Regions from separate parts of the Mesorhizobium robiniae genome, predicted to be linked through region 3. Evidence: predicted binding sites of a transcription regulator. Region 3 holds the regulator's gene; each other region holds the start of a gene.
The links. The regulator LexA, encoded in region 3, represses DNA repair genes until DNA is damaged. The targets are predictions, from matches to a motif close to TGTTCNNNNTGTGTTCNG.

Region 1 (9,668 bases), on a different contig from region 3:
CCCGAAGACAGGGGAACGGAATCCCGGTTTCCCGCGGAAACCGGTTGCAAGTCGTCAGCCGACGGGATGATCGGGTTCATCCTGGAACGGCTGGAAGACGCCGGTTTCTCCCGGGCGGTGACCGTCGACCTGAAGAGCAAATCGCCGGAACTCGCGTTCGCCAGGGTTGTCGTTCCGGGTTTGGAGGGGTTTCCGCACTCTCGAGGATACAGGCCCGGAGCACGAGCGACAAAGGCAAGGATTCGGTCATGAATACGGTCGTCTTTTCGGGACCAACTCTTCGGCCGGGACTTCGGGGGACTGTTGCCGATCCGGAGATCAAATGGTGGCCGCCCGCGAAGCGTGGCGACATCTATCTGGCAGCAAGCAGTCCGGACGTTTCCGTCATAGGCCTGATCGACGGATTTTTCGGAAACGTTCCCGCCGTGCTTCACAAAGAAATACTCTGGGCCCTTGAACGCGGCTGCGCCGTATTCGGCGCGGCGAGCATGGGCGCGCTTCGTGCCGCGGAACTGCATCCGTTCGGAATGGTCGGGATCGGCGCGATTTTCCGAGATTTCGCAAACGGACGCCTCTCCAGGGACGACGAAGTCGCGATCGAACACGGCCCTGCCGAACTCGGCTACCCTCCTGTCTCCGAGGCGCTCGTCAACATTCGCTACACGCTGGCCAACGCCGCCGCGCACGGAAGAATCACCGAGGACGTCCGCGGGGAACTGGCCGAGATCGCGATCCGTACGTTCTACCCACGCCGGAACCTCGGAGACTGCTTCGACGCCTTCAACGCCCGCCATCCCGATAACCGTGTTTCGGCAGCGGCCCGGGACTGGGTCATGCAAAACCGGGTTGACCAAAAAATGCTCGATGCCCTGGAACTTGTTGCCGCCGTGAGAGCGCTGAAGCACAGCGACGCCAAGCCTGCCCGTGTGCCTTTCACGTTCCACGAGACTGAGTTCTTCACTGACTTCCGCGCTTCAGTGGACAATCCGATCGTACGTGATTTCGCGTAAAGCCGGATCAGGCGACATCCTGTGCTTCACTGGCATGTGCCATCCTTGCTTCGCAGTCTGCCGAAAGCTTCAAATATCGTGGGTGGTCCCGGATCGGCTCGAGATCGAGGTCCAGTTTCATCCACAGGAGGAATTCGGTTGGCTTCCTGGGGATGCTGGCTTCAAGAAGGTCCATCGCCCGCTCCGGCTCTCCCATTTGGGCAAACGCACAGGCAAGGTTGTATTGATCGGTCGCGTCGTCGGGTTCGATGATCAGCGCGCGGTGGATCCACTCGCTGGCGCGTTCCTTTTCGCCGAGCCTGGCAAGGGCGAGCGCCCCGTGCGCGAGGGCGTTGGCGTTGTCGGGCCGGGCTGCTACCTCCCTCTCGATGCGCTCAAGCGCACGGTATGTCGCGGTCGCGGACTCCTCATTGCGGCCGAGCGACTTTAGCGACAGGGCGAGCAGGTTCAGCGAAGTATGGTCTGATTCAAGTAACCGGGACGCCTCCTCGAAATGACCTACAGCTTCCTCGTACTTTCCGAGTTCGAGATAGGTGGTGCCGAAGTTGTGGTGCACGTCGAATGAATCCGGCTCAAGCCGCAGAGATTCGCGGTGCGCGGCGAGGGCCTCCTCGAACTTGCCTTCTTCCGCCATGATGCGTCCCATTGCGGCGTGTGCTTCCGCCAACGTCGGATCGGCGGACAAGGCCTTCTGGGCGGCTTCGAATCCGGAATCCGACGTCCGGCCGCTGTGATTGAGATACGAAAGGCAGAGCGCGGACAAGGCCCATGCGCGGGCGTATTCCGGGTCTGACTGGAGAGCCTGCCGGCAGAAACGCAGGGCGATCTCGTAGTTCCTCGCGCCGCGCAGGTTCAAATAGCGGCGGCCCATCAGGTACATCCGATAGGCCTCAGTGTCGTAGGTCGACCTGGCCTCGATCGCGCGTTCTTCTTCCGGCAGGAGCCTGACCTTCAGAGCTGAAACGATAGCCAGCGAAAGATCGTCCTGAAGTTCAAAAACATCGCTTAGGTTACGGTCGTATCGCTCTGCCCACACATGTGCGTCGCTGGCTGCGTCGATGAGCTGCGCGCTGATACGGACGCGTCCGCCGGACTTGCGAACGCTGCCTTCGAGCACATAAGCGACCTGCAGTTCCCTGGCGGCGTGGCCGACATTGACGGCCCTGCCCTTGAACGTAAATGCCGTGCTGCGGGAGAGCACCTTGAGTGCCGATATCTTGGACAAGTCAGTGATGATGTCGTCGGTAATGCCGTCGCTGAAATACTCCTGTTCAGGGTCGCCACTCACATTGGCGAACGGAAGCACGGCGATTGAAATGCCCGCCTTATGGACTTCCTTCGACCCCCCTAGCCGCGACTGGCCGGACGGAGGGTTAGAAACCATGTACGCCCGCACTGGCTGAGCGATGTTCTTCAGCGTCTTCTCGCCCATGTCTTCGAGGTGAAAGCCGACCTTGCCCCGAACCTGGCTGTAAACAGCTTCCGACACGAGAACGCTCCCCGGAACCGCGAGATGTTCCAAGCGCGACGCAATGTTGACGCCTTCCCCGTAAAGGTCGTCACCTTGGACGATCACATCGCCCAAACTGATTCCTATGCGGTAGACCAGTTGCCTGTCAGGCGTTATCCCGACGTTGGCTGTGGCCAACGCTGCCTGTAGCTCGACGCCGCATTCCACTGCCCCGACGGCACTTGGAAACTCCAGAAGGACACCGTCCCCAATGAGCTTGACCACTCGTCCTTTGTGCAAAGCAACGACTGGCTCTATGATTTCAGCATGGCGCGCCCTCAAGGCCGCAAGGGTAGCGGCTTCGCTTGCCTGCATGAGGCGGCTGTAACCCGCCACGTCGGCGAATAGGACTGCTGCGAGACGGCGCTCCACGTTCCTCTCCAGAACCGCAGATTACCATAGGGCATCCGCTGGTGGCCATTGGCCTGTTGCGGTGCGCCAGAGCGCCAATCCAGTATGAAAACTCAACCGAATAGTGACCCTATATCGACTAGGATAATCTGACGATTCATTTCGAAAATGAGTGCTGGCAGGGGTTCTAGAAGGCGCCGATCATGACCCGGCTGCTCGGTGTCATCCTGGCGGCGCTCGCCGTGCAGTTCGTCGCCGATGGCGTCAAGGCGCTGATGGCAGGATGAAAATGAAAGCGGCCTCGCGCTTGACTGCCGAGGCCGTCATTTTCGGCGCCCCAGCTCGCGCGGCGAACCGCCGCCACCAGGCGCTATCCTATCTAGCCGTCGTATCGATGACTTCGAAGTCGTGGGTGATCTCGGCGGTCTTGGCTATCATTGCCGAGGCCGAGCAGTATTTTTCGATCGAAAGGTTGATCGCCCGCCTCACCTTGTCGGGCGAAAGCGCCCGGCCCTTTACGATAAAATGCATATGGATGCGCGTGAACACCCTGGGATCGACTTCCGCCCGGTCGGCGTCGAGCTCGACCACGCAGTCTTCGACCGCCTCGCGCCCCTTTTCGAGGATGTGAACCACATCATAGGCCGCGCAGCCGCCGGTGCCGAGCAACACCAGTTCCATCGGGCTCGGCCCCGGCGTCTTGCCGTCCGGTCCGAACGCGGTTCCCAACACCAGCTTGTGACCGCTGCCGGACTCGCCGACAAAGGTGCGCTCCTCGACCCATTTGACCCGTGCTTTCACCTGATATGTCCTTTCACCGCGCACCACTCAAACGCAGAACGTCCCGAAAATCCAAGACAGATTTTCGGGACGCCAATTCGTGGCCTCAAGTAGCTGGCGTTTTTCGCCCGCGTAAGGGCCATCCGCCCTTAGGATTCAGAACGGGATTTCGTCGTCCAGTTCGCGCGACGAACCGCCGCCACCACCCTTGTTTCCGCCACCGCCGCCGCGATTGAAACTCTCGCCCGGGCCCGACTGGCCGAAATCGGAACCGCGGCTGCTGCCGCCACCGGCATAGCTGCCGACCTGACCGCCCTCGCCCTGCCCGCGTGCGTCGAGCATCTGCAGCTCACCGCGGAATTTCTGCAGCACGATTTCGGTCGTGTAGCGATCATTGCCGGTCTGGTCCTGCCATTTGCGCGTCTGCAATTGGCCCTCGACATAAACCTTCGCACCCTTCTTCAGATACTGCTCGGCGACCTTGGCGAGCTGGTCGTTGAAGATGACGACATTGTGCCACTCGGTCTTTTCCTTGCGTTCGCCGGAAGTCTTGTCGCGCCAGCTTTCCGACGTGGCGACGCGGATGTTGACGACCGGCTCACCCGAATTCAAACGGCGGATTTCCGGGTCCGCCCCGAGATTGCCCACCAGAATGACCTTGTTGACGCTACCCGCCATCATACTTCTCCGCGCTCATCCGAAACAAAATTTCTGTCGCATACCTTATAGACTGCGGACAATCGCCGCCTGCCGTGGCTGCCTTTTCCCACAAGGTTTTTGTTCTCTTTTCGTTCTAGGAGTTCTACCGTGAACTGTCAAGGAATGTCAGCAATCGCTGGGTTGGCCACGCCATTTCATATGGGCGCAAAAGACCGCTTGCCAAATCGATAAGTGTAGACTTATGCTTCCCCCATGATCGAAGCAGAGATTTTTCGAGCACTTTCCGACCCGACACGCCGCGCCGTCTACGAACGGCTCGCCGCCGGCGAGATGACGGTGTCGGAACTGCGCAGCGGCATGACCGTGTCGCAACCGGCCGTGTCGCAGCATCTCGCGGTATTGCGCGGCGCCGGCCTTGTGGCCGAGCGGCGGGCCGGCCGCAACGCCTATTATCGCGCCGATCCGCAAGGGCTTGACCCTCTGCTCGGCTGGATCGAACGCTACCGTGCGTTCTGGCCCGAGCGTATCGAACGGCTCAAGGCGGTTTTGAAGGATATGGACCAATGACGGTAAAACAGCATTCGGACATCGCAGCAGACTCGATCGAGTTCGAGTGCGAGCTTCCAGACCCGCCGGAAAAAGTGTGGCGGGCGCTGACGGTGCCGGACCTGCTCGCGGCCTGGATGATGCCGAACGACATCAAGCCCGAGATCGGCAGCCGCTTTGCCTTTGCCAAGGCGGATGCGCGATCGAGTGCGAAATCCTCGACGCCGAGCCCGGACGCCTGCTGCGCTATTCTTGGCGGGAGCGAGCAGCGCCGGGCAATGCACCGGATCCGTTTGACAGTATCGTCACCTTCACGCTCGACCGCACCGTGTCGGGCGGCACGCATCTGCGCATCGTCCACGATGGATTTGCGCGGGTCGCTACGCCTGCGGTTGCGATGGTGGGCGCCGGTTGCCGGCTTTCGCTCAACGCACACCGCCCCAAACAGACCATTGCCGCAAACACGCCTCGCCTCTTCCTGCGCGCGGCCTGAGCGACACAACGGAGAAAAGCGATGAGCGGTTTTGCCAATCTGGTGCCGATGGTGATCGAGCAGTCGAGCCGCGGCGAACGCGCCTTCGACATTTTTTCGCGGCTGCTGCGCGAGCGCATCGTCTTCATCAACGGAGAGATCAACGACGGCGTGTCGGCGCTGGTCTGTGCGCAGCTTCTGTCGCTGGAATCCGACAATCCAGACAAGGAGATCTCGCTCTACATCAACTCGCCGGGCGGCGTGGTGACCAGCGGCTTCGCCATCTACGACACGATGCAATACATCTCTTGCCCCGTATCCACCGTCTGCATGGGCTTTGCCGCGTCGATGGCCTCGTTCCTGCTGATGGCTGGCACTCCGGGGCGACGCATCGCGCTGCCCAACACCAGCATCGTGCTGCACCAGCCGCTGGGCGGTTTTCAGGGCCAGGCTTCCGATATCCAGCGTCACGCCGAAGGCATCCTGCGCACCAAGAAGCGCATGACCGAACTCTATGCGCATCACTGCGGCCGCACCTATGAAGAGGTCGAACGCACGCTCGACCGTGACTATTTCATGACCGCCGCGGAGGCAAAGACATGGGGCCTTGTCGACCATGTTTTTGATACGCGCAAGAAGGCGGCGTGAAGCAAGCCGGCTCACACGCGGCAATTTGATCGCAGCGGTCTGGCCTGGTGCGCGGCGTAACACTATAGTCCGCAAAATGACCGACAGCCGCTCATCAAGACCATTGCGCCTTGCCGCCGCAGCACTTGCCAGTGCCGGCTTGCTGACCGGCAACGCGTTTGCCGATGACAGTTCGCCGCAAAAAGACACGCTGCCCGGCGTGGCCGACGACTATCGCATCGCCAAGCCGGCTCCCGAGCCCGACGATGCCGTGCCCGGCAACGGTAACGGCGAGTTCAAGATCGGCGATACCGATGTCAGGATTTCCGGCAGCATAACCTTCGATGTCGGCGCCGGCGCGGTCAACGCGCCCAGGCGATAGACAGTCTTCATCGCTGGCACAATCTGAAGGTGCTCGTGCTCGCGGTTGTCTGAAATGAACAGCCCCGCCGCTGCTTCCGCATACGGTCGGGGCTTTCTTGGATCTAAAATCCAATTCGCCGGGAGTACACTGCCGGCTTTTGATTTCGGATGCTTCGCGGCGTTCAGCCGACGATCCGACTAGTAGTCTCTGATTTTAGTGGGATCGGCAGGTCACGGTTTGTCGGGCGGCGCACACGCCTGGCCCTGGCACTTATGCCTGCCGCGGCTCCAGCGACACGTGGAGCCTCAAGGGACTGTCCGGTGGAGTCATTCCTCTGCTCTCCTTTTCTGTCCATTGCGACCGGTGTCGCCCGAAGCGCACATCGCAAAAGCCTGCGGCGTCTCGCAGGCCGCCATAAGGTGGCGAGGCCATCGAAAGACGGTCGGCTCCGGTGACATTGGGAGTCTGACTCTGCGAGGCCGGAACGTCAACAGTTGGATAGCCGATTACAGAAAATGTGATCGCTCGTGTGGCGAATCCGAAATTTGCATCCGTTTTGAGCAGCGCGGCGTCGGCCTTGGATTAGAACGCTACTTGCTGCGTTCGCAAGCTGACAAAGTCTGGGAACTCAAAGTCCACTTGATCGGGCGCTTTGTGAAGCTGGTTTCATGGACGCTTTTGTCAGGAGCGTGTTCGGTCTTTGTTCTTTCCGCTTGCTCGCTCGCGCGAAAGACGGTTAAAGGCTTTGGTCGAGAGTTGTGGCGTCTCTCGAAAAGGTGACGAAATTACCTACATAGGGGATGGCCGGGACAACCTGCCATCCCATGAGATTCCAGATCTGAGGCGGCGACCGGCGATGGCCGACCATAAATATCTTTCCATTCGCGGGGCGCGCGAACACAATCTGAAGAATGTCGATCTCGACCTGCCGCGTGACAGCCTGATCGTCATGACCGGCCTGTCGGGGTCCGGCAAGTCGTCGCTCGCCTTCGACACCATCTATGCCGAGGGCCAGCGCCGCTATGTCGAGAGCCTGTCGGCCTATGCCAGGCAATTCCTCGAAATGATGCAGAAGCCTGATGTCGACCAGATCGACGGTCTGTCGCCGGCTATCTCCATCGAGCAGAAAACCACGTCGAAGAACCCGCGCTCGACGGTCGGCACCGTCACCGAGATCTACGACTACATGCGGCTGCTGTTCGCGCGCGTCGGCATCCCCTATTCGCCGGCCACCGGCCTGCCGATCGAGAGCCAGACGGTGTCGCAGATGGTCGACCGCGTGCTGGCGGTCGAAGAAGGCACGCGCCTGTTCATCCTGGCGCCGATGGTGCGCGGCCGCAAAGGCGAGTACCGCAAGGAACTGCTGGAGCTGCAGAAGAAGGGTTTTCAGCGGGTCAAGGTCGACGGTGTCTTTTACGAAATCGCCGACGTGCCGGCGCTGGACAAGAAGTACAAGCATGACCTCGACGTGGTCGTCGATCGCATCGTCGTGCGCGGCGATCTGGCGACGCGGCTTGCGGATTCCATCGAAACCGCGCTGAAGCTCGCCGACGGGCTGGCGGTGGCCGAATTTGCCGACCGGCCGCTCGACGCCAGCCAGACCGGCGAGGATTCGGTCAACAAGTCGAAGAACGAGACGCATGAGCGCATCCTGTTCTCGGAAAAATTTGCTTGTCCGGTATCCGGCTTCACCATCCCCGAAATCGAACCCAGGCTGTTCTCCTTCAACAACCCGTTCGGCGCCTGCCCGACCTGCGACGGCCTCGGCAGCCAGCGCGCCATCGACGCCAGCCTGATCGTGCCCGACGACAACCTGTCGCTGCGTGCCGGCGCCGTCAGCCCGTGGGCGAAATCGACCTCGCCCTACTACGTGCAGACGCTGGAAGCGCTCGGCAAGGCCTATGGCTTCAAGCTCGGCGACAAGTTCAGGGATCTGACCGAAGAGGCAAAGCATGCCATCCTGCATGGCACCGGCGAGCGCGAGGTCACCTTCCAGTATGATGACGGCCTGCGTTCCTATAAGACGACGAAAACCTTCGAGGGCGTCATTCCCAATCTGGAGCGGCGCTGGAAGGAGACCGAATCGGCCTGGATGCGCGAAGAGATCGAGCGCTTTATGTCGGCCACGCCTTGCCCGGCCTGCCGCGGCTACCGTCTGAAGCCGGAATCGCTTGCGGTGAAGGTCGCCGGAAAGCATATCGGCGAGATCACCGAGCTGTCGATCCGCAAAGCCGACCATTGGTTCACCGAGCTGCCCGCCTCGCTCAGCGACAAGCAGAACGAGATCGCGGTGCGCGTGCTCAAGGAGATCCGCGAGCGGCTGCGCTTCCTCAACGATGTCGGGCTCGACTATCTGACGCTGTCGCGCAATTCCGGCACGCTGTCGGGCGGTGAGAGCCAGCGCATCCGGCTAGCCTCGCAGATCGGCTCCGGCCTGACCGGCGTGCTCTATGTGCTGGACGAGCCGTCGATCGGCCTGCACCAGCGCGACAATGCGCGGCTCCTCGACACGCTGAAGCATCTGCGCGACATCGGCAACACGGTGATCGTCGTCGAGCATGACGAGGACGCCATCCTGCATGCCGACTATGTCGTCGATATCGGCCCAGCCGCCGGCATCCATGGCGGCCACATCATCGCCCAGGGAACGCCGCAGCAGATCATGGCGAGCCCCGCTTCGATCACCGGTAAATATCTGTCGGGCGAGCTTGAAGTGGCCACACCTGCGGTGCGGCGCGAGGCCAAGAAGAACCGGCGCCTGAAGATCGTCGGCGCGCGCGGCAACAATCTGAAGAACGTCACCGCCGAAATCCCGCTCGGCACGTTCACCGCCGTCACCGGCGTGTCCGGCGGCGGCAAGTCGACCTTCCTGATCGAGACGCTGTTCAAGGCGGCTTCGCGCCGCATCATGGGTTCGCGCGAGCATCCGGCCGAGCATGACCGCATCGAGGGGCTCGAATTCCTCGACAAGGTCATCGATATCGACCAGTCGCCGATCGGAAGGACGCCGCGCTCCAATCCCGCCACCTACACCGGCGCATTCACGCCGATCCGCGACTGGTTCGCCGGGCTGCCGGAGTCCAAAGCGCGCGGCTATCAGCCAGGTCGCTTCTCGTTCAACGTTAAGGGCGGCCGCTGCGAGGCCTGCCAGGGCGACGGCGTCATCAAGATCGAGATGCACTTCCTGCCCGACGTCTACGTCACCTGCGACGTCTGCCATGGCAAGCGCTACAATCGCGAAACGCTCGACGTCTTGTTCAAGGGCAAGTCGATTGCCGACGTCCTCGACATGACGGTCGAGGAAGGCGTCGATTTCTTCGCCGCCGTGCCCGGCGTGCGCGACAAACT
Region 2 (9,668 bases), on a different contig from region 3:
TCGATCCTGCAAAACAACAAGAGAAATTAAATTAGCGTTACGCACTATCGCCAGTTCGCTATGAAGATCGAAAGAATAAGGTCCGTGCTTATACAGAATGAATTCATAATCGAGATCATCCACACCAAAATTTCTCAAGATGAAGGCCGTTTTTTGGATATGGGTTTCCCCACACCAGCTACCTCTCGACTTTAGTCGATTTGTTAGCTCTAGTATGATCGATACCCTGTCATCTTGGCCATTGTGCTTCATAGCAGTTCCGTCTGTTTGACTAAATCTAGAGCTTCAGCGCGAGTTTCATCGCGCCACTTTAAGGCATCCCGCAAGATTGATTTACAACAAAAGAGAGAATCCACCTCGATAGAGGGAAGCCCAATAAGGACTGGTGACACTTTCAACGAGGACTGAATGGAATTATCATACATCTTTACAGGAAAATCGGGGGCGGCTGCCTTGGGCGGTATGTAGTCATGTCTAATTAAATTTGAATCAAACTTATTTTTGGCAAGATCATATAGTTTTTCACCTGGGCGAAGAACCCCGCCTATCTTGTCGCCAGGGCTAGTTGCATAAAAAAGTCGAAAATGCTCCCGCTTCTCAATCCTGCAGGCATGTAGGTGAGATGGGTTCGACGCATCGATCGAAGCTTTTCGAATCGCTGAAATTACCTCAGCATCGCACATTGCAAGGTGATCCTCCAAGGCGGTGGAAAAAAGGCCGCCTTCCAACCAGGAGTTTAGAAAATCAATCAGATGAAGATCATAAACTCGCCGAATTGGATGGAGATAGACCTGCTTATACATAAAATGCCGCGCGAGCATTAGCGCTTCCGACGATTCCAGGCCTCCGTTTTCCAGTCCTAGGGCTGGCTCGTCTGACCCTTGATCTTGTCTCGGCAATATTCTTAGCGTGTTAATAAGTCTATTGTGGTCAAAATTGCCGTACTTTACCCCTGCATGATAGGAATCTCTAAGGAGATAATCTATCCGGTCAGCCCCAAAAGCGTCGCCGATGATAATTTCTGATATAGTATAGTTTCCCAGGTTGAGAAGGATAAGTCTTTGGCCTTCTTTGGGCCGACTGCCAACCTAACGATATCGTCGGCACGGAGGGGAGGGGTCATTCTTTCCCAAATGGCTTGCATCTCAGCAGACCTAATCAATGAAACAGTTATCTGCTCATGGTCAAAGCCCTTTGGTAGAAGTTTGTGTTCTGCCGCATGTGAAAAAGGGAGATGACCTACATCATGACAGAGCGCTGCCATGCGCAGAACAGACCGCCAATAGCGAAGAGCATCCGTGTCGGGCACGATGTCTCTCACTACGGAATGAACAATGTTTTCAGAACTTGTCACAATATCGAATATTCTTGACGCCAAATCCATGACGCCGAGCGAATGCTCGAATCGGCGATGGGTAGCTCCCGGGTAAACCAAATATGTAAGAGCGAGCTGATGAATGTTGCGCAGGCGTTGGAATGGCCGTGAATCTATGACGCTCCGCTCATCTGTGCGAACGCTGATAAAAGTATGAATAGGATCGCGAAACTCGTGGTGATGTTTCATTGTTTGCCGACGCGGATGTGCGAGAGAATCGCACAAGTTCGTATGATAGCCGCGTTCATGGTTTGTTTCACTAAGCAAATCAAGATGGTGAAAAAACCGTTCTAAACTGTTGCTGAAACGCAACCATGCGGGTCACACCGCCGCGACAAACCCATCCAGCACGCGTTTTTGGCCGGCCTTGTCGAAGTCGATGGTCAGCTTGTTGCCTTCGATGGCCGAGATGTTGCCGTTGCCGAATTTTTGGTGGAAGACGCGGTCGCCGACGCTGAAGGCGGACGGCGTGTCGGCGACGGATTTGGCGACCAGTTCGCCGTCGATGGTACGGCCTTTGACGCTAGTGCGGCCGGCGCCATAGCCGGAGTCGGTTTCGCCATAGCCGATGCGCTCGACCTGGTGGCCGGAACGCGAGCCCCAGTTGCGGTCGGTCGCCTCGGTGCGGTTCTTTTGTGCGCGCTGCCAGCCCGGCGTCGCATAGGTGTTGGAGAAGGCGCCGGATTTTTCTGCGCCGACATTGTCGAAACGCGAGGCGCCATAGGGGTTCTGCCTTCCTGCTCCTTGGCCGCCACGGCCCGATGCGAACGAGCCGCCGCCATAGGGATTGCCGTAACCGCCGTAGCTGTTGCCGCCCTCGGCGACCTCGACATGGGCTTCCGGCAGTTCATCGAGGAAGCGCGATGGGATCGTCGACTGCCACAGGCCGTGGATGCGGCGGTTGGAGACGAACCACAAATGCAGGTTCTTCTTGGCGCGGGTCAGGCCGACATAGGCCAGGCGGCGCTCTTCCTCGAGCCCCGAGCGGCCGCCCTCGTCGAGCGCGCGCTGGTGCGGGAACAGGCCTTCCTCCCAGCCAGGCAGAAAAACGGTCTCGAATTCGAGGCCCTTGGCCGAATGCAGCGTCATGATGTTGACGGCATCGAGTTCGGCGTTCTGCTCGGCGTCCATCACCAGTGCTACATGTTCGAGGAAGGAGCGCAGCGACTCATACTCCTCCATGGAGCGGATCAGCTCTTTCAGGTTTTCCAGCCGGCCGGGAGCTTCCACCGAGCGGTCGTTCTTCCACATGTCGGTGTAGCCGCTCTCCTCGAGGATGGTCTCGGCCAACTCGGTGTGCGGCGTGGTCTCCAGTGCTTTCTGCCAGCGCTCGAAATTGGCTGATACCTCGCGCAGTGCGGCGCGCGGCTTCGGCTTCAGCTCGTCGCTCTCGGCAAGTTTGGAGGCGGCCTCCAGCATTGGGATGCGGAGCGCGCGCGCGGTGTCGTGGATCTGGCGGATGGTGGCTTCGCCAAGGCCGCGCTTCGGCACATTGACGATGCGCTCGAAGGCGAGGTCGTCTGCGCCTTGCGCGACGACGCGGAAGAAGGCCAGCGCATCGCGGATTTCGAGGCGCTCGTAGAAGCGCGGGCCACCGATGACGCGGTAGTTGAGGCCGAGCGTGACGAAACGATCCTCGAACTCGCGCATCTGGAAGGACGCGCGGACAAGAATGGCCATGTCGTTGAGATTGTGCTTCTGGCGCTGATAGGCTTCGATGGTCTCGCCGACTGCACGGGCCTCTTCCTCGGAATCCCAGGCGGCGTGGACATGCACCTTCTCGTCGTCCTCAGCGACCCTTTCGGTGAACAGCGTCTTGCCGAAGCGGCCTTCATTGTGGGCGATGAGGTGGGAGGCGGTGCCGAGGATGTGGGCGGTGGAGCGGTAGTTGCGCTCCAGCCGGATGATCGCAGCGCCGGGGAAATCCTTGTCGAAGCGCAGGATGTTGTCGACCTCGGCCCCGCGCCAGCCATAGATGGATTGATCGTCGTCACCGACGCAGCAGATATTTACGGTGGCCGGGCGCAGGTTTCCCTCCCCCTTGAGGGGAGGGTGGCCGGGCGAAGCCCGGCCGGGTGGGGTCCGTGCGGCAGTGCTCGACGCCAAGGTCTTTGATGATTGGGCGGTTCCTTCTGCGGCGACCCCCTCCGCCCGCTTCGCGGGCACCTCCCCCTCAAGGGGGGAGGATTGCGGCCGCTGCGCAAGCAGCCGCAGCCACATGTACTGCGCGGTGTTGGTGTCCTGGTACTCGTCGACGAGGATGTATTTGAAGCGCTTGTGGTATTCCTTAAGCACGTCCGGATTGGCGCGGAAGATGCGGATCGGGTGGCACAGAAGATCGCCGAAGTCGCAGGCGTTCAGCGTCTTCAGCCGCTCCTGATAGGCCTTGTAGAGCTCACGGCCCTTGCCGTTGGCGAAGGCGCGGGCATCGCCCTCGGGAATGTCGGCGGGACCAAGCCCCTTGTTCTTCCAGCCGTCGATCATCTGGGCGAATTGCTTGGCCGGCCAGCGCTTGTCGTCCAGCCCTTCGGCCTGGATGAGCTGCTTGATCAGTCGAACGACGTCGTCGGTGTCGAGAATGGTGAAATCGGATTTCAGTCCGGCAAGCTCGGCGTGTCTGCGAAGCAGCTTCACGCCAATCGAATGGAAGGTGCCGAGCCACGGCATGCCCTCGACATTGCCTTCACCGATCAGGATGCCGATGCGCTGCTTCATTTCGCGCGCGGCTTTGTTGGTGAAGGTGACGGCGAGGATCTGCGAGGGGAAGGCCTTGCCGGTGGCAAGGATGTGGGCGATGCGGGTGGTCAAGACGCGCGTCTTACCGGTGCCGGCGCCGGCCAGCACCAGAACCGGGCCCTCGGTGGTTTCCACCGCCAGGCGCTGCTCGGGGTTGAGGCCGTTCAGATAATCGGGCGCGTTGTTGTGGCCGCTGCGGGCAGCCATGGCGCGCGCAGCAATTCCCGACGGGGCCGAGGGCCGCGCGTTCGGTTCGTCAAAAAAAGGCATATCTTCCGAAAAGCCGGACATCTCCCCCGAATGTAGTGATTCGGCGGCGAAACGCCAGAAGTGTCTCCGTTTTGTTCTCTCTCCAGTCCGTAGACCCACAATCTGGATGAGTGCGCGACCCAAAACGTGAGCCTGCTGTGGGTCCACGCCTAAAACGAGGAGCTTGCTTGACAGAGGAGGCGGGCCGGAGAAAGTTGTGCCCGGGGCAGGAGCGCAATGCCGGGTTGCCCATTGACGCTGCGAAGCGCACCAGTCGAAGGAGTATCATCTTGGCTGTCGTCATCACCTCCCTCATCCTTCTTCTTATCGGCCTGGCGCTCGGCGGCGGCGGCATCTGGTTAGCTTCGCTGGGCGGCAGTTGGTATTATGTCATTGCCGGCATCGCCTTCCTCCTCGCCGGCTGGCTGCTCTACAGGCGCAAATCGATGGCGCTGTGGCTTTACGCGGCGATCGTCATCGGCACGCTCTGCTGGGCGGTCTGGGAAATCGGCTTCGACTGGTGGGAACTCGGTCCGCGCGGCGGCATCATCGTGCTTCTGGCGTTGTGGCTGCTGACGCCGTGGGCGCGGCGCGGGCTCACCGGCCCGGACGGTCGCGCGCCGCTGATACTCGCGGTGCTGGCATCGATCGGCGTTGCCGGCTATTCGATGACGACCGATCCAAAGGATATTGCCGGCCAACTCAACACCGACATGGTGACGCCGACGGCCGACCTCGGCGGCAATGTGCCAGCCGGCGAATGGCATTTTTACGGCCGCACCCAGTATGGCCAGCGCTATTCGCCGCTCGACCAGATCACTCCCGAAAACGTTGCCAATTTGCAGCCGGCCTGGACCTATCGCACCGGCGATGTGAAAGGGCCCGACGACATCGGTGAGACGACCTATCAGGTGACGCCGCTGAAGGTTGCCGACACGCTCTACATCTGCACGCCGCACAATTTCGCCATTGCCATAGATGCAGCGAGCGGCAAGGAGAAATGGCGCTTCGATCCCAAGGTCGGGTTGGACAAGGACCGCCAGCACCAGACGTGCCGCGGCGTGGCCTATTATGCCGATGCCAAAATCGCCGCCGGCCAGCCTTGTGCAGCACGCGTCTATCTGCCGACATCCGACGCCCGGCTGATCGCGCTCGACGCCGCGAGTGGCCAGGTCTGTCCCACATTCGCCGAGGGCGGCACGTTGAACCTGCTCGCCAACATGCCGTATCCGAAGCCGGGCTATTATTATTCGACTTCGGCGCCGCTGATCATCGCCAACAAGATCATCGTCGGCGGCGCGGTCAACGACAATTATTCAACGGAGGAGCCGTCCGGCGTCATCCGCGCCTTCGACGTCGACACCGGCGCCCTGATTTGGAACTGGGATTCCGGCAATCCGGACCAGACGACGCCACTGGCACCTGACCAGACCTATACCCACAACTCGCCCAACATGTGGTCGACGGCGAGCGCCGACGAGAAGCTCGGCTTGCTCTACGTGCCGCTCGGCAACAAGACGCCGGATCAGCTCGGCGCCGGGCGGAGCGCCAATGACGAGAAATTCTCCTCTTCGATCACTGCGCTCGATCTCAACACCGGCCAATTGCGTTGGGTGCGGCAGACCGTGCATCACGATCTCTGGGACATGGACGTGCCGGCGCAGCCGACGCTGGTCGACATCACCACGGCCAGCGGCGTGGTGCCGGCGCTAGTTGGGCCGACCAAACAGGGCGACCTCTATGTGCTCGACCGGCGCAGCGGCGAGCCGATCGTTCCGATCAGCGAAGTGCCGGCGCCGGGCGGCGCGATCGAGGGCGATCATACCTCGCCGACGCAGCCGGTCTCGGATCTGAGCTTCAATCCGAAACCGCTGACCGGCGCGGACATGTGGGGCATTACCATGTTCGACCAGCTGGCCTGCCGGATCGATTTCCTGAAACTGCGCTATGAGGGTCGCTACACGCCGCCGTCGCTGCAGGGCTCACTGGTCTATCCCGGGAATTTCGGCACATTCAACTGGGGCGGCGTGGCGGTCGATCCGGTCCGGCAAGTGATGTTCGGCATGCCGACATACCTGGCGTTCATCTCCAAGCTGGTGCCGCGCGCGGACGTGCCGCCGCCGGGCGATACCAAAGGCAGCGAACAGGGCCTCAACCGCAATGAAGGTGCGCCTTATGCAGTGATATTGAAGCCGTTTCTGTCGCCGCTCGGCATCCCCTGCCAGGCACCGCCCTGGGGCTATGTCGCGGGCGCCGATCTCAGGACCGGCAAGATCGTCTACAAGCATCGCAACGGCACCGTCTACGACATGACGCCGCTGCCGCTGCCGTTCAAGGTTGGCGTGCCGGGCATCGGTGGGCCGATGATCACCGCTGGCGGCGTCGCCTTCCTCGGTGCTGCGGTCGACGACTTCTTCCGCGCCTATGATCTGACGACTGGCAGGCAGCTTTGGCAGACCCGGCTGCCGGCCGGCGGGCAGTCGACGCCGATGACCTACACGGTCGCCGACGGACGCCAGTTCGTGGTCATCGTCGCCGGCGGCCATGGCTCGGTCGGCACCAAGGCGGGGGACTATGTGATGGCCTATACGCTGCCGAAGTAGAGAGTTCTTTCAGAGGCCGAGATGGCCTTTCAGGCTGGGCACCGAGTTGAGCACCTCATTGGTCAGCTCGGGGCCGGCGGCGGTTTCGGCCTGCTGGACCAGCGTCGTGCCGGCCTGGCGGATCTGCGCCATGCTAAGGCCGGACGCTTCGAGCGCCGCGACGCCGTTGACCAACGCGCCGGTCTTGGCGCCGAGAACACCGCCCAGCGCGCCCTGCAGCGATGACAGCAGGCCTCCACCGGAGGCCGCGCCGGGAGCCATGACATCATATTTCTGGGCCAGCCCATCGGCTCCCGGGATCTTGGCGAAGAAGCTGGACAGGGTCGTGCCTTCCGCCTCGTGCTCGAGCACCGAAAAAATGATGCCAACGACCTTTTCCGTCGTTGCCTGGTCGAGGCCGGCTTTCTGTGAGACGGCGTCGACGATATTCTGGACGTCCATGATTTCCCCTCAACCTCGGGTTTCAGTCACTGGTCTTCGAGCGGCCATCGGCAGGCTGACGTCGGTCGCTGCGGACCTTGACCATCGATCGCCTGGTGGCAGCGAAGGCGGCGAAACGCAGCGCCAGCACGGCGGCGGCAAGCACGAACACGCTTGCGAGGATCGGGGTGGGGAAGGTCATGAGTGTTTTCCTTCTTGTCAAAGCCGGCAAAGGCAGGCGAGGTCACCACCTGCAGCTTTCCCTTATATTGTGTCAGGATCGTCAAGATTTACCACCAATTACAAGAAAGTGATGACGGCCTGCGCGTTCGTGTCACGGCTTTCGTGCCGAATGGCCGCCATGGCCAATGCGAGCCAACCGGCGTTGTGAACACCGCATAGCCTCACTCATCCGTGACTGGACCACGCGGGCTTCTAGCCTATCTTGCGCGTGTTGCCGAAGCAGAGGAGAGCGCCATGACAAAACCGGTCCCTGCCAGCTCAGCCGTCACACGGCCTGCCATTACCCAGGCAATGATCGACGCCTATGACGAATACACGCATTTGACGCTCGACCGGCGGCGCTTCATGGAACAGCTGACCAGGCTTGCCGGATCAGGCGCGGCAGCCGCCGCAATCGCGCCGCTGCTGGCAGCGAATTCAGCCCGGGCGGCAATCATTGCCGAGGACGATTCACGCGTGACCGGCGAGGACATCAGCTACCCCGGCAGCGGTGGCGAGATGAAGGGCTATCTGGTCAAACCGGCCGGCCAGTCCGGCAAGCTCGGCACCGTCATCGTCGTGCATGAGAACAGAGGGCTCAACCCGCATATACGCGATGTGGCGCGACGCGTGGCGCTTGAAGGATTTGTGGCGCTGGCTCCTGACTTTCTGTCGCCGCTTGGCGGCACGCCGGCCGACGAAGACAAGGCGCGCGACCAATTTTCCAAGCTCGATCCGGCGCAGACCGTCGCCAATGCGGTCGCAACGGTCGCTTTCCTCAAGGGATACGAGGGTGGCAACGGCAAGGTCGGCGCGGTCGGCTTCTGCTGGGGCGGCGGTACAGTGAACACATTGGCTGCCAACGCGCCGGATCTGGCCGCCGCCGTCGCCTATTACGGCATGCAGCCGAAGGCCGAGGATGTGCCGAAGATCAAGGCGGCGCTGCTGCTGCACTATGCCGGACTCGACACCCGCATCAATGCCGGTATCGACGCCTTCAAGAAAGAACTCGATGCAGCCAAGGTCGAATACACGGTCTATGTTTATGAAGGTGCCAATCATGCCTTCAACAACGACACGTCAGCGGCCCGCTACGACAAGAACACGGCGGACCTCGCCTGGGGCCGGACGAGCACCTTCCTCAGAGAAAAGCTTGCCTGATCAGGCGTTTGCCGGTTTGTGGAAAGCGACGCCGGCCACCACCAGGGCGATGCCGAGGCAATCGGTGGAGCTGGGTATCTGGCGGAGCACAATGACGCCGATCAGCGTGGCGGTGACCGGCAGCAACGACAGCATCAGCGCGAAGCTCGATCGCGGCAGCCGCGACATGGCGAGCTGGTCGCAGATATAGGGGATGACCGACGAGCAGATGCCGACGCCGATGGCGGCGATGAGCAGCGGCGGCGCCGAGAAAGCCGGCAGCGCATCGGTGAAGCCGATCGGCAGCACGATGAGCAAGGCGACCGCCATGGCGGCACCCAGGCCGGCGATGCCGCCGCCGGCGCCGGCGCGGGCGACGCGGTGGCCAAGCACGATATAGCCAACGAACAGCGCGCCGTTGAGGAAGGCCCAGAACAGGCCGATCGGGTCGCTTGACCATTTGACGTCGATCAGCAGCAGGGTGCCGATGACCGCGACGGCGAGGGCGGCGAGATTGCGCGGGCTTCTGACGCCGACCAGCGCGACGCCGATGGTGCCGACGAATTCGATCGCCGCGACCAGCGAGATTGGCAAGCGGTCGAGCGCCAAGTAGAACGAGCAATTCATCACGCCGAGGCAGGCACCAAAGGCGACAAGCAGCAATCGTGTCGGCCGGTCGGCGCGGGCGAAGATCGTCCAGGGCCGGGTCAGCGGCGCAAAGACCAGGGCGGCCGTGACGATGCGCAGCCAGGCCATGCCGAGCACGCCGACATGCGGGAAAAGCAGCACGGCGAAAGCCGGCCCGAGATAATGGAACACGGCGCTGACGCCGAACCAGACATGCGGCGGCAGCGAGGTCGCCAGCTTGCCAAAGGCCGGGCCAGCAAGGGAAGGCATTGCTGCGGGGGCTTGCGTTCGATCTT
Region 3 (9,668 bases):
ATATTCGGCTGCGTCCTCACTAGCAAACTCAGCCCACAAAGCAATCGACAGTGGGCCGGAAGGACGCTATTGCGCTTGTTTCAGACTCGGCGCATGCGAAAATGCGCAAAAATCGGAAGTGACCATGCTTGGTATCTTGAGAAACGCGGCGGGGACCTGGGTCGCGAAGGCGTTGCTGATATTGTTGGTGTTGAGTTTCGCCGTCTGGGGCATTTCGGGGCAGCTTCTGGGTGGTTTTGCAGGCCACGACGCGGTTATCACGGCCGGAGGCACCAAAGTATCGATCAACGAGTATCGCCTCGCCTATGATCGCCAGATCAGCGTGATGTCGCAGCAATTCGGCCAGCGCATCAGCCGCGAGCAAGCGACGGCGCTCGGCCTGGACAACCAAGTGCTGGCGCAACTCGTGTCGGGTGCAGTCCTCGATGAGCAGGCCCGCAAGCTCGGGCTTGGGCTGTCCAAGGACCGCCTGGCCCAACTCACGCATGAAGACCCCGCCTTCAAGGGTCCCGGCGGCAGCTTCGACAGGCGAACGTTCGAATACATTCTGCAACAGGTCGGTATGCGGCCGGAAGACTACCTCAGGAACCGCGCCCAGGTGGCTGTGCGCCAGCAGATCGTCGAGGCGGTTTCGGACGGTCTCAAGACTCCGGATACCTTCTTGAAGGCGGTCGCGCTCTATCGTGGCGAAGACCGCACCATCGACTATGTGACGCTGCCGAAATCACTGGTCGAGCCGATCGAAGCGCCGTCCGACACAGTACTCTCGGCCTTTTTCGAGGAAAACAAGAAGACCTATGCGGCGCCCGAATACCGCAAATTCTCCTATGTCAGGCTCGAGCCGGAAGACATCATGGATCTGAGTGCTGTGACCGACCAACAGGTCAGCGAGGACTACAACAAGAACAAGGCGCGCTACACCACGCCGGAAACGCGCACCATCGAACAGCTCGTGTTCAAAACGCCTGATGCCGCGAAGGCCGCGCTCGATTCACTCAGGACCGGCGCAACTTTCGACAAGATCGTTGCCGCCGAGGGTAAGACGCAAGCCGACACGCTGCTCGGCACGCTGACCAAGGACAAGATCGCCGACAAGGCGGTGGCAGACGCCGCCTTCGCGCTAAACGCCAACGAGGTCAGCCCGGTCGTTCAGGGCGCTTTTGGTCCGGTGCTGCTGCGCGTCACCGATGTCAAGCCCGAAGTGGTGAGGCCGCTGGCCGAAGTGTCCGCTGAGATCCGCAAGGATCTGGCGCTGAGCGAGGCGAGCCGCATTCTGCTTGATGTGCATGACAATTACGAAGATATGCGCGCTTCGGGCAGCACGCTCGCGCAAGCGGCCGAAAAACTGAAGCTTAAGGTCGTCACCATCGATGCAATCGATCGCACCGGCCAGAGGCCGGACGGCACCGTCGTCAACGACCTGCCGGAATCGCCGGATCTCATCAAGGCGGTGTTCGACGCCGAACCCGGCGCCGAGAATCCCGACCTCACCACCGCCGGCAACGGCTTCGTGTTTTACGAAGTGGATTCGATCACGCCGGCCCGCGACCGCACGCTGGATGAAGTCCGCCAGAAAGTAGTGGCCGACTGGACGGCGGCGGAAACGACCAAGCGGCTCACGGCGAGAGCGGACGAACTCGAAAAGCGTCTCAAGGCCGGCGCCACGCTCGATGTGATCGCAAGCGAGCTCAAGCTCGAGAAGCAGACCAAGCGCGGCGTAAAGCGCGAGGCGGACGACGTCGATTTTGGCAAGGAAGGGGCGGCTGCGATGTTCGACGAGGGCGAAGGCGGGACTGGGTTGATCCCCTCGCCCACCGGCGACGGACAAATCTTGTTCAAGATTGCCGAAGTCTTCGAGCCTGCCGGAGCCGACGCGAGCTCGGTGCCGGAAGACGCACAGAAATCCTTCACCTCCGGCCTGTCGGACGACCTGCTCGACCAGTTAGTGGCGCAGTTGCAGACCCAATACGACGTTCGCATCGACCAGACCGCCGTTGCCCAAGCCCTGACCAGATGAGCGCGCTCAAGACCCATATCGCCAAGGTTGCCGCCGGCGACGCCCTTTCCTTCGAGGAGGCGCGGGAGGCCTTCGACATCATCATGTCGGGCGACGCGACACCCGGCCAGATCGGCGGCTTCCTGATGGCGCTGCGCGTGCGCGGCGAGACGGTGAGTGAGATTTCCGGCGCCGTCGCCACCATGCGCGCCAAGATGCTGCGTGTCGAAGCGCCCGCTGGCGCCATCGACATCGTCGGCACCGGCGGCGACAATTCGCACAGCGTCAACATCTCGACCGCTTCCGCCTTCGTCATCGCCGCCTGCGGGGTGCCGGTGGCCAAGCATGGCAACCGCGGACTGTCGTCGCAGACCGGCGCCGCCGACGTGCTGACAGCGCTCGGCGTCAAGATCGATATCCCGCCGGAAACGATCGGCCGCTGCATCCACGAAGCAGGCGTCGGCTTCATGTTCGCGCCGGCGCATCATCCGGCAATGAAGCATGTCGGCCCGACCCGCGTCGAGCTTGGCACCCGCACCATCTTCAACCTGCTTGGTCCGCTCTCCAATCCGGCCGGTGTCGCCAGACAGATGGTCGGCGTGTTCTTGCCGGAGTGGATCATGCCGGTGGCCGAGACGTTGAAGGCGCTGGGCGCCGACCACGCCTGGGTCGCCCATGGCGACGGCTATGACGAGATTACCACCACCGGTGAAACCCAAGTGGCCGAACTGGTCGGCGGCGAGATCCGCAGCTTCACGCTGACCCCGGAAGCGGTGGGACTGAAGCGTCACACCAAGGACGAGTTGCGCGGCGGCGATGCCGCCTACAACGCCCAGGCGCTGCGCGACATGCTGGGCGGCGCTGCCGGCGCCTTTCGCGATACGGTGCTGATGAACGCCGGCGCCGGACTGGTGGTGGCGGGCAAGGTAACAACGCTTGCCGACGGCATGGCGACGGCGGCGCAAGCCATCGACAGCGGCCGCGCGCTGCAAGTGCTCGACCGGCTGGTCGAGATTTCGAACGGATAGAGCCGTGTCTGACATTCTGCGCAAGATCGAAGCCTACAAGCGCGACGAGATCGGGGCGGCAAAGGCGCGCGTGCCGCTTGCCGAGATCAAGGCGCAGGCGAAGGACGCCGATGCGCCACGCGGCTTTCTCGCGGCCCTTGAAGCCAAGCGCAAATCCAGCAGTTTCGCGCTGATCGCCGAGATCAAGAAGGCGAGCCCGTCCAAGGGTCTGATCCGCGCCGATTTCGATCCGCCGGCGCTGGCCAGGGCCTATGCGAAAGGCGGCGCCGCCTGCCTTTCGGTGCTGACCGACGCGCCGTCCTTCCAGGGCGCGCCTGAATTCCTCACCGATGCGCGCAGCGCCGTGACATTGCCCGCTTTGCGCAAGGATTTTCTGTTCGAGCCTTATCAGGTTTTCGAAGCCCGTGCGTGGGGTGCGGATGCCATCCTGATCATCATGGCGAGCGTCGATGACGCCATGGCCAGGGAGCTCGAAACGACGGCTTTCGAGCTTGGCATGGACGCGCTGGTCGAGGTGCATGACGAGGCCGAGACGGAACGCGCGCTGAAACTGTCGTCACGGCTGATCGGCATCAATAACCGCAACCTCCGGACGTTCGAAACCAGTCTCGACACCTCGGAGCGGCTCGCTGCGATGGTGCCGGCCGACCGCCTGCTGGTCAGCGAGAGCGGTATTTTCTCGCACGAAGACTGCCGCAGGCTGGAACGGAGCGACATCGGCACCTTCCTCGTCGGCGAGAGTCTGATGCGGCAACAGGACGTGGCTGCCGCAACGCACCTGCTTTTGATGGGCAAGGCGCCGGCTCATGCATCGGCCCGAAAATCAGAATCGATTTTCGGAGAGCACGATGCTTAGATTCAAAGTGTTAGAGCGTACCATGTGCGTCCAAACGGACGCACATCGCTCTAAGGCCATCTGACGATGACGACCGCCCTCACCCATCTTGGCGCGACAGGCGAAGCCAACATGGTCGATGTCGGCGACAAGGCGGAGACGACGCGCACGGCGATCGCCGAGGGTTTTGTCTCGATGCTGCCGGAGACGCTCAAAATGATCCTCGATGGCGACGCCAAGAAGGGCGACGTACTCGGTACGGCGCGCATCGCCGGCATCATGGCGGCCAAGAGGACGCATGAGCTGATACCGCTCTGCCATCCGCTGCTGTTGACTAAGATATCCGTCGACATCGAACCGGACGCGGCGCTGCCCGGCCTGAAGGTCACGGCATTGGCCCGCGTCACCGGCAAGACCGGCGTCGAGATGGAGGCGCTGACCGCCGTCTCGGTCGCTTGCCTGACGATCTACGATATGGCCAAGGCGGTCGACCGCGCCATTGTGATCTCGGGCGTCAGGCTGGTGGAAAAGACCGGCGGCAAGTCCGGCGACTACAAAGCGGGCGCCCAGGGGACAGGCCGATAATGGCGCTGCTTCCGGTCGCCGAGGCGCTAGAGCGCCTGCTTGAAGATGCGGCGCCCTTGCAAGCTGAAAGCGTCGCCCTGATGGACGCCGCCGACCGCGTTCTGGCGGAGCCGCTCATGGCGCTCCGCACCCAGCCGCCCTTCAACGCGTCCGCCATGGACGGCTATGCCGCGCGGGCCGAGGATGTCGCCTCCGTGCCGGCAAGACTTTCGGTGATCGGCATGGCGCCGGCCGGACGCGGCTTTGCCGGAACGGTCGGTCCGGCGCAAGCCGTGCGCATCTTCACCGGCGCGCCGCTTCCCGCAGGCGCTGATACCATTGTCATCCAAGAGAATGTCCGCGATCTCGGCGGCGGCAGCATCGAAGTGACCGCGCCGACGGTTGAAGGCCGCAACATTCGACGCCTCGGGCTCGATTTCTCGAAGGGCGACGTCCTGCTGGAGAAAGGTCGCCTGCTTGATCCGGCGGCGTTGTCGCTGGCGGCGTCGGCCAACCATCCGCAGGTCAGCGTGGTGAAACGGCCGTTGGTCGCTATCATCGCTACCGGCGACGAATTGCTGCCGCCGGGCAGCGAGCCTGGCCCCGACCAGATCATCTCGTCCAATGCCTATGGCGTCGCCGCTGCAGCCCGCTTGGTCGGCGCCGACGCGCTCGATCTCGGCATCGCCTCCGACCGCAAGGAGGCGATCGCCGCGTTGGTGAAAAAAGCGGTCGATGCAGGAGCCGACGTCATCGTCACGCTGGGCGGCGCCTCAGTCGGCGACCACGACCTTGTGCATGACGTGCTGACTGGCGAAGGCATGACGCTCGATTTCTGGAAGATCGCCATGCGACCGGGCAAACCGCTGATGTTCGGCCGGCTGGGCGACGTCCGCTGCATCGGCCTGCCTGGCAATCCAGTGGCGAGCCTGGTCTGCACACAGCTTTTCCTGAAGCCGTTGCTTGCGCGGCTCGGCGGCCGCGCCTACCGGCAGGACATGCGTCAGGCGCGGCTCGGCGCCGCCATACCGGCCAACGATCTCAGGCAGGACTATGTACGCGCGGTGGTGAAGGAAGACACCGGCACGCTAACGGCGACGCCGTTCGGCATCCAGGATTCCTCGATGCTCAGAACGCTGGCCGATGCGAACGGGCTGATCGTGCGTGAGCCATTTGCACCCCCAGCCGCGACAGGCGCCGCCTGCAGCGTGCTGATGTTACGCTGAACAAACCGTCAACGCATTCATTAAACTTTAAACAGTTGCGGAACACAACTGGAACAGATAGTGTTTGTTCTGGGTTTGTTTTTCTGATTCTGTTGGGGGTCGCGATGCTGACACGCAAACAACATGAGCTGTTGATGTTCATCCACGAGCGGCTGAAGGAAAGCGGTATTCCGCCATCGTTCGACGAGATGAAGGAAGCGCTCGACCTGGCCTCCAAGTCGGGAATCCATCGGCTGATCACGGCACTGGAGGAGCGCGGCTTCATTCGTCGGCTGCCCAACCGCGCTCGCGCGCTGGAGGTGCTGCGCCTGCCCGATTCGATCGCGCCCGGCCTCAATGCGGCGCGCAAATTCTCGCCGAGCGTCATTCAGGGCAGCCTTGGGCAGAGCAGCCATGGACAGGGCAGCCTCGGGCGGCAGATCAAGCCGGCGCCTTCACGCATGCCCGCAGCCGGCAACGACGACGACGTTGTCGCCACCGTCTCCATCCCGGTGATGGGCCGGATCGCTGCCGGTGTGCCGATCGATGCCATCCAGCACCAGACGCATTCGATCTCGGTGCCACCGGACATGATCACCGGCGGCGCGCACTACGCGCTGGAAGTCAAAGGTGATTCGATGATTGAGGCCGGCATTTTCGACGGCGATACGGTCATCATCCGCAACGCCGACACCGCCCAGCCTGGCGAGATCATTGTCGCCCTGGTCGACGAGGAGGAAGCGACGCTGAAGCGGTTCCGCCGTAAAGGCGCCTCGATCGCCCTGGAAGCCGCCAATCCGGCCTATGAGACGCGCATATTCGGGCCGGACCGGGTCAAGGTGCAAGGCAAGCTGGTTGGATTGATCCGGCGTTACTGAACGGCAGCTTTCTTGGCTTTCTCAGGCTTGCGGTAAGGCGGCAGACCCCTCGCCTCGCGCGAAAATCTCCGCTGCTCATGCCAGGGCCTGTATGGCTGTTCGACGGCAAAACGGATTTCTGCGCGCGTCGTCGCAGATTGCGGATCGAAGAAGACGGCAGCACTGCCCATGCGAGCGAGCTGGCGTTTGGTGACGACGAGAACCAGCGGGTTGCGGCAGGGATTATAATAGGCTGTGGCGTCGTCAATAACGAGCAAATCCGCAAAGCCACAGGCCGGCCGCGCGGTTTTGCGGTCGTCGGCGAGCGCGATGATCGCGCCGGACGGATGCCGGGCGATGCAAAGGCCGTCAGTGCAGTAAAAAGGCGCTCCCGGCGGCAGGTCGGCCGGGTCGGCGATGTCGAACCGCACGTCTCCTTTTTCGAATGTCTCCGGCTCGACAATAGTCGCTGAAATCAGCGCATGTTTCCAATTGTCGGTGGTGAATTCGTTCGAGCGCACTCGGTTGACGGCAAGTTCTCCCCCGCCGATCGGCAGCGCCACCAGATGCGCGTCCTCCGAGATCAGCACGTCGGGGGTGCGTGTCTCGGAAATCGTCAGCAGGCCGGCGAGCGCAAAGGGAAGTGCCGCAAGCCGCAACCATGTCGTCGCCATTGTGGCAATGACCAGGGCGACCGTCACCAGCAGAACCGACTGCAACGAAATCAGCCCGACTGCATCGACCGGCGAACGCTCGGAGATCCATCCCGATATTGCGATCATGGCCGTCAGCCCCTTGCCCATCATGTAGAGGAAAGGCCCGTCGAGGCCGAAAGGCATTGCCAAGGCGCTGACGACGGCCAGGAACATGACGACCGTAACGATCGGCATGACGGCCAGATTGGCGAACAGGCTGAGCGGCGAGACGCGCTGGAAGTGCCAGATGGCGAAAAGCGCGGTGGCGCTGCCGGCAATGATGGAAGTCATTGCGATGGTACCTGTCCCAGCGAGGAGTTTGCGCGTGACGAAAGCGACCGGTGACCGTCGCTGCGGCGGCGCCTTGGCCTTGTCGGCACGATAGTCCGACCAGCCGGCATAGGCGCCTACGAGAGCCGCGGTCGCGGCGAAGGACATCTGGAAGCTGGGGCCGACCACCTCGTGCGGCGACACGACGATGACGGCGATCGCTGAAATCGTCAGATTGCGCATGGTGAGTGCGGCCCGATCGAACAACACGGCGACAAGCATCACCGCCAACATGATGAAGCTGCGCTCGGCCGCGACCACGACACCGGAAAATATCAGATAGGCAGCTATGGAAACGAGTGCGGCGCCGGCCGCATATTTTTTGACCGGCCTACGCGACGAAAAATCGGGAAACAGCGCAAAGGCGCCGCGCAGCAATCCCATGATGGTGCCGGCAACAAGCGCCATGTGCAGGCCGGAAATGGAGATGATGTGGTAGATGCCGGTGCGCCGCATCGATTCGTTGATTTCTTCGGGGATGCCGGCACGCACGCCGACGATCAGCGCAGCGGCAATCTCCCCCTCGGCCCCACCGATGCTGTCCCTGATGTGGTCGGCGATGGTTTCGCGCGCCTTTTCGATCGAGGCGGAAAGGCGCGCGGCTAACGGTGCATCCTCGGAAGCGACGATCTTCGGATTGCCGAGGAAAAAGCCGCTGGCGCCAATGCCGGCGAAATAGCTGTCAAAGGAGAAGTCATAGCTGTCCGGCCTAACCGGGCCAGTCGGAGGCAGAAGCCTCACATAGCCGGCCACCACCGAGCCTGCGGTCATCTCGGCGGGAGTTTTGCGTGCCGAAACCCTGACACGTTCCGGTGCATAACGCAGGGTCGGCCGGGCGGTCGATATCACGTCGATGGTCAGCCTGATCCGGCCGTTCGCCATCTGGTCGAGCCTGACGACGCGGCCGGTGAGCTGGGTCTGGATTACCGAACCGAGCATCTGCGTTCCCGCGCGCCAGGTTTCAACCTTGGCGGCGAGCACACCGAGTGCGCACAGCAACGCTGCCATGAAACACAAATGCGTTTTGCGCCATGACCGCGTGACCGCTGCACACAATGCCGTGAGGACCACGACGGCGATGGGTTGGGGAAAGCCCGGTTCCACGGCAAGCGAAAAATAGACGATCACGCCGGATGCCAGGAAAACCGGCACCAGCAGGAAGGCGACGCCGCGGTCGAGTTCCATGCCGGCCGCCGAAACAACGCTGTTGCGGACAGCGGATGGTGCGAGGCGACGGAACTGTCGGCGGAAACCAACGACAGGCCTGGGTGTTGGACCGGGTATTGGCGCGGAGCGGCCTGGCGAAAGAAGCTGGATGCCCGAGTGCGACCCAGGCAACGAAACGGGTAGCGGCTCGGCGTGAGGAACGTCGGCAAACAGCGATCGTTCGCTGACGCTTGCGACCACGCCCTCGCTCTCGTTCACGCCGCGGCCTGGTCCAGCCATCGGGTCTGCCCCTTGCGCCCTTGACCTCCTATGCTACATGAACGCGCGACGCGCGAAAGTCCGCGCAACCACATCCGTTTCCTGCGCCTGCCTGAGAGTTCCATGTCCGACAAGGTCGTAACCCGTTTTGCCCCCTCGCCCACCGGCTTCCTGCATATTGGCGGGGCGCGCACGGCGCTGTTCAACTGGCTGTATTCGAAACACACCGGCGGCACCATGCTGCTGCGCATCGAGGACACCGATCGTGAGCGTTCGACGGCTGCGGCAACCGCTGCCATCCTCGACGGGCTCTCGTGGCTCGGCCTCACCTGGGACGGCGAGCCGGTATCGCAGTTCGAGCGCGCGCCGCGCCACCGCGAGGTGGCCGAGGAGCTGGTACGCATGGGCAAGGCCTACTATTGCTATGCGACGCCAGCCGAGTTGGAGGCAATGCGCGAGGCGGCCCGGGCCAAGGGGCTCCCTCCCCGCTATGACGGCCGCTGGCGCGATCGCGACCCGTCGGAGGCGCCTGTGGGCGTCAAGGGCGCCATTCGCATCAAGGCGCCGACCGAGGGCGAGACGGTGGTGGATGATCTCGTGCAGGGCGCAGTCCGCTTCCCCAACAAGGATCTCGACGATTTCATCATCCTGCGCTCGGACGGCAATCCGACCTATATGCATGCCGTCGTCGTCGACGACCATGACATGGGCATCACCCACATCATACGCGGCG

Region 1: a site for LexA is predicted at 4,430-4,447, ahead of ssb (single-stranded DNA-binding protein). Genes of this name have one in related genera too.
Region 2: a site for LexA is predicted at 4,443-4,460, ahead of ABID19_RS11875 (ATP-dependent helicase). Genes of this name have one in related genera too.

The regions. Positions count from the first base shown of each region.
Region 1 covers NZ_JBEPMC010000009.1:58,675-68,342, forward strand. Annotated here, with positions in the region: gene ABID19_RS23475 (YcaO-like family protein) at 1-252, shown strand, start outside; gene ABID19_RS23480 (TfuA-like protein) at 249-1,010, shown strand; gene ABID19_RS23485 (adenylate/guanylate cyclase domain-containing protein) at 1,018-2,892, opposite strand; partial or broken gene ABID19_RS23490 (MarC family protein) at 3,072-3,158, shown strand; gene ABID19_RS23495 (OsmC family protein) at 3,247-3,672, opposite strand; gene ssb (single-stranded DNA-binding protein) at 3,808-4,329, opposite strand; gene ABID19_RS23505 (ArsR/SmtB family transcription factor) at 4,564-4,878, shown strand; partial or broken gene ABID19_RS23510 (SRPBCC family protein) at 4,875-4,997, shown strand; gene ABID19_RS23515 (SRPBCC domain-containing protein) at 4,955-5,350, shown strand; gene ABID19_RS23520 (ATP-dependent Clp protease proteolytic subunit) at 5,372-5,977, shown strand; gene ABID19_RS23525 (hypothetical protein) at 6,054-6,338, shown strand; gene uvrA (excinuclease ABC subunit UvrA) at 7,177-9,668, shown strand, end outside.
Region 2 covers NZ_JBEPMC010000004.1:405-10,072, forward strand. Annotated here, with positions in the region: gene ABID19_RS11860 (hypothetical protein) at 1-252, opposite strand, end outside; gene ABID19_RS11865 (HD domain-containing protein) at 249-1,055, opposite strand; gene ABID19_RS11870 (HD domain-containing protein) at 983-1,687, opposite strand; gene ABID19_RS11875 (ATP-dependent helicase) at 1,697-4,402, opposite strand; gene ABID19_RS11880 (glucose/quinate/shikimate family membrane-bound PQQ-dependent dehydrogenase) at 4,651-6,963, shown strand; gene ABID19_RS11885 (hypothetical protein) at 6,973-7,404, opposite strand; gene ABID19_RS11890 (hypothetical protein) at 7,427-7,585, opposite strand; gene ABID19_RS11895 (dienelactone hydrolase family protein) at 7,861-8,766, shown strand; gene ABID19_RS11900 (EamA family transporter) at 8,767-9,668, opposite strand, start outside.
Region 3 covers NZ_JBEPMC010000006.1:18,782-28,449, reverse strand. Annotated here, with positions in the region: gene ABID19_RS17350 (SurA N-terminal domain-containing protein) at 125-2,017, shown strand; gene trpD (anthranilate phosphoribosyltransferase) at 2,014-3,024, shown strand; gene trpC (indole-3-glycerol phosphate synthase TrpC) at 3,029-3,880, shown strand; gene moaC (cyclic pyranopterin monophosphate synthase MoaC) at 3,947-4,444, shown strand; gene ABID19_RS17330 (molybdopterin molybdotransferase MoeA) at 4,444-5,649, shown strand; gene lexA (transcriptional repressor LexA) at 5,754-6,506, shown strand; gene ABID19_RS17320 (ComEC/Rec2 family competence protein) at 6,500-8,956, opposite strand; gene gltX (glutamate--tRNA ligase) at 9,059-9,668, shown strand, end outside.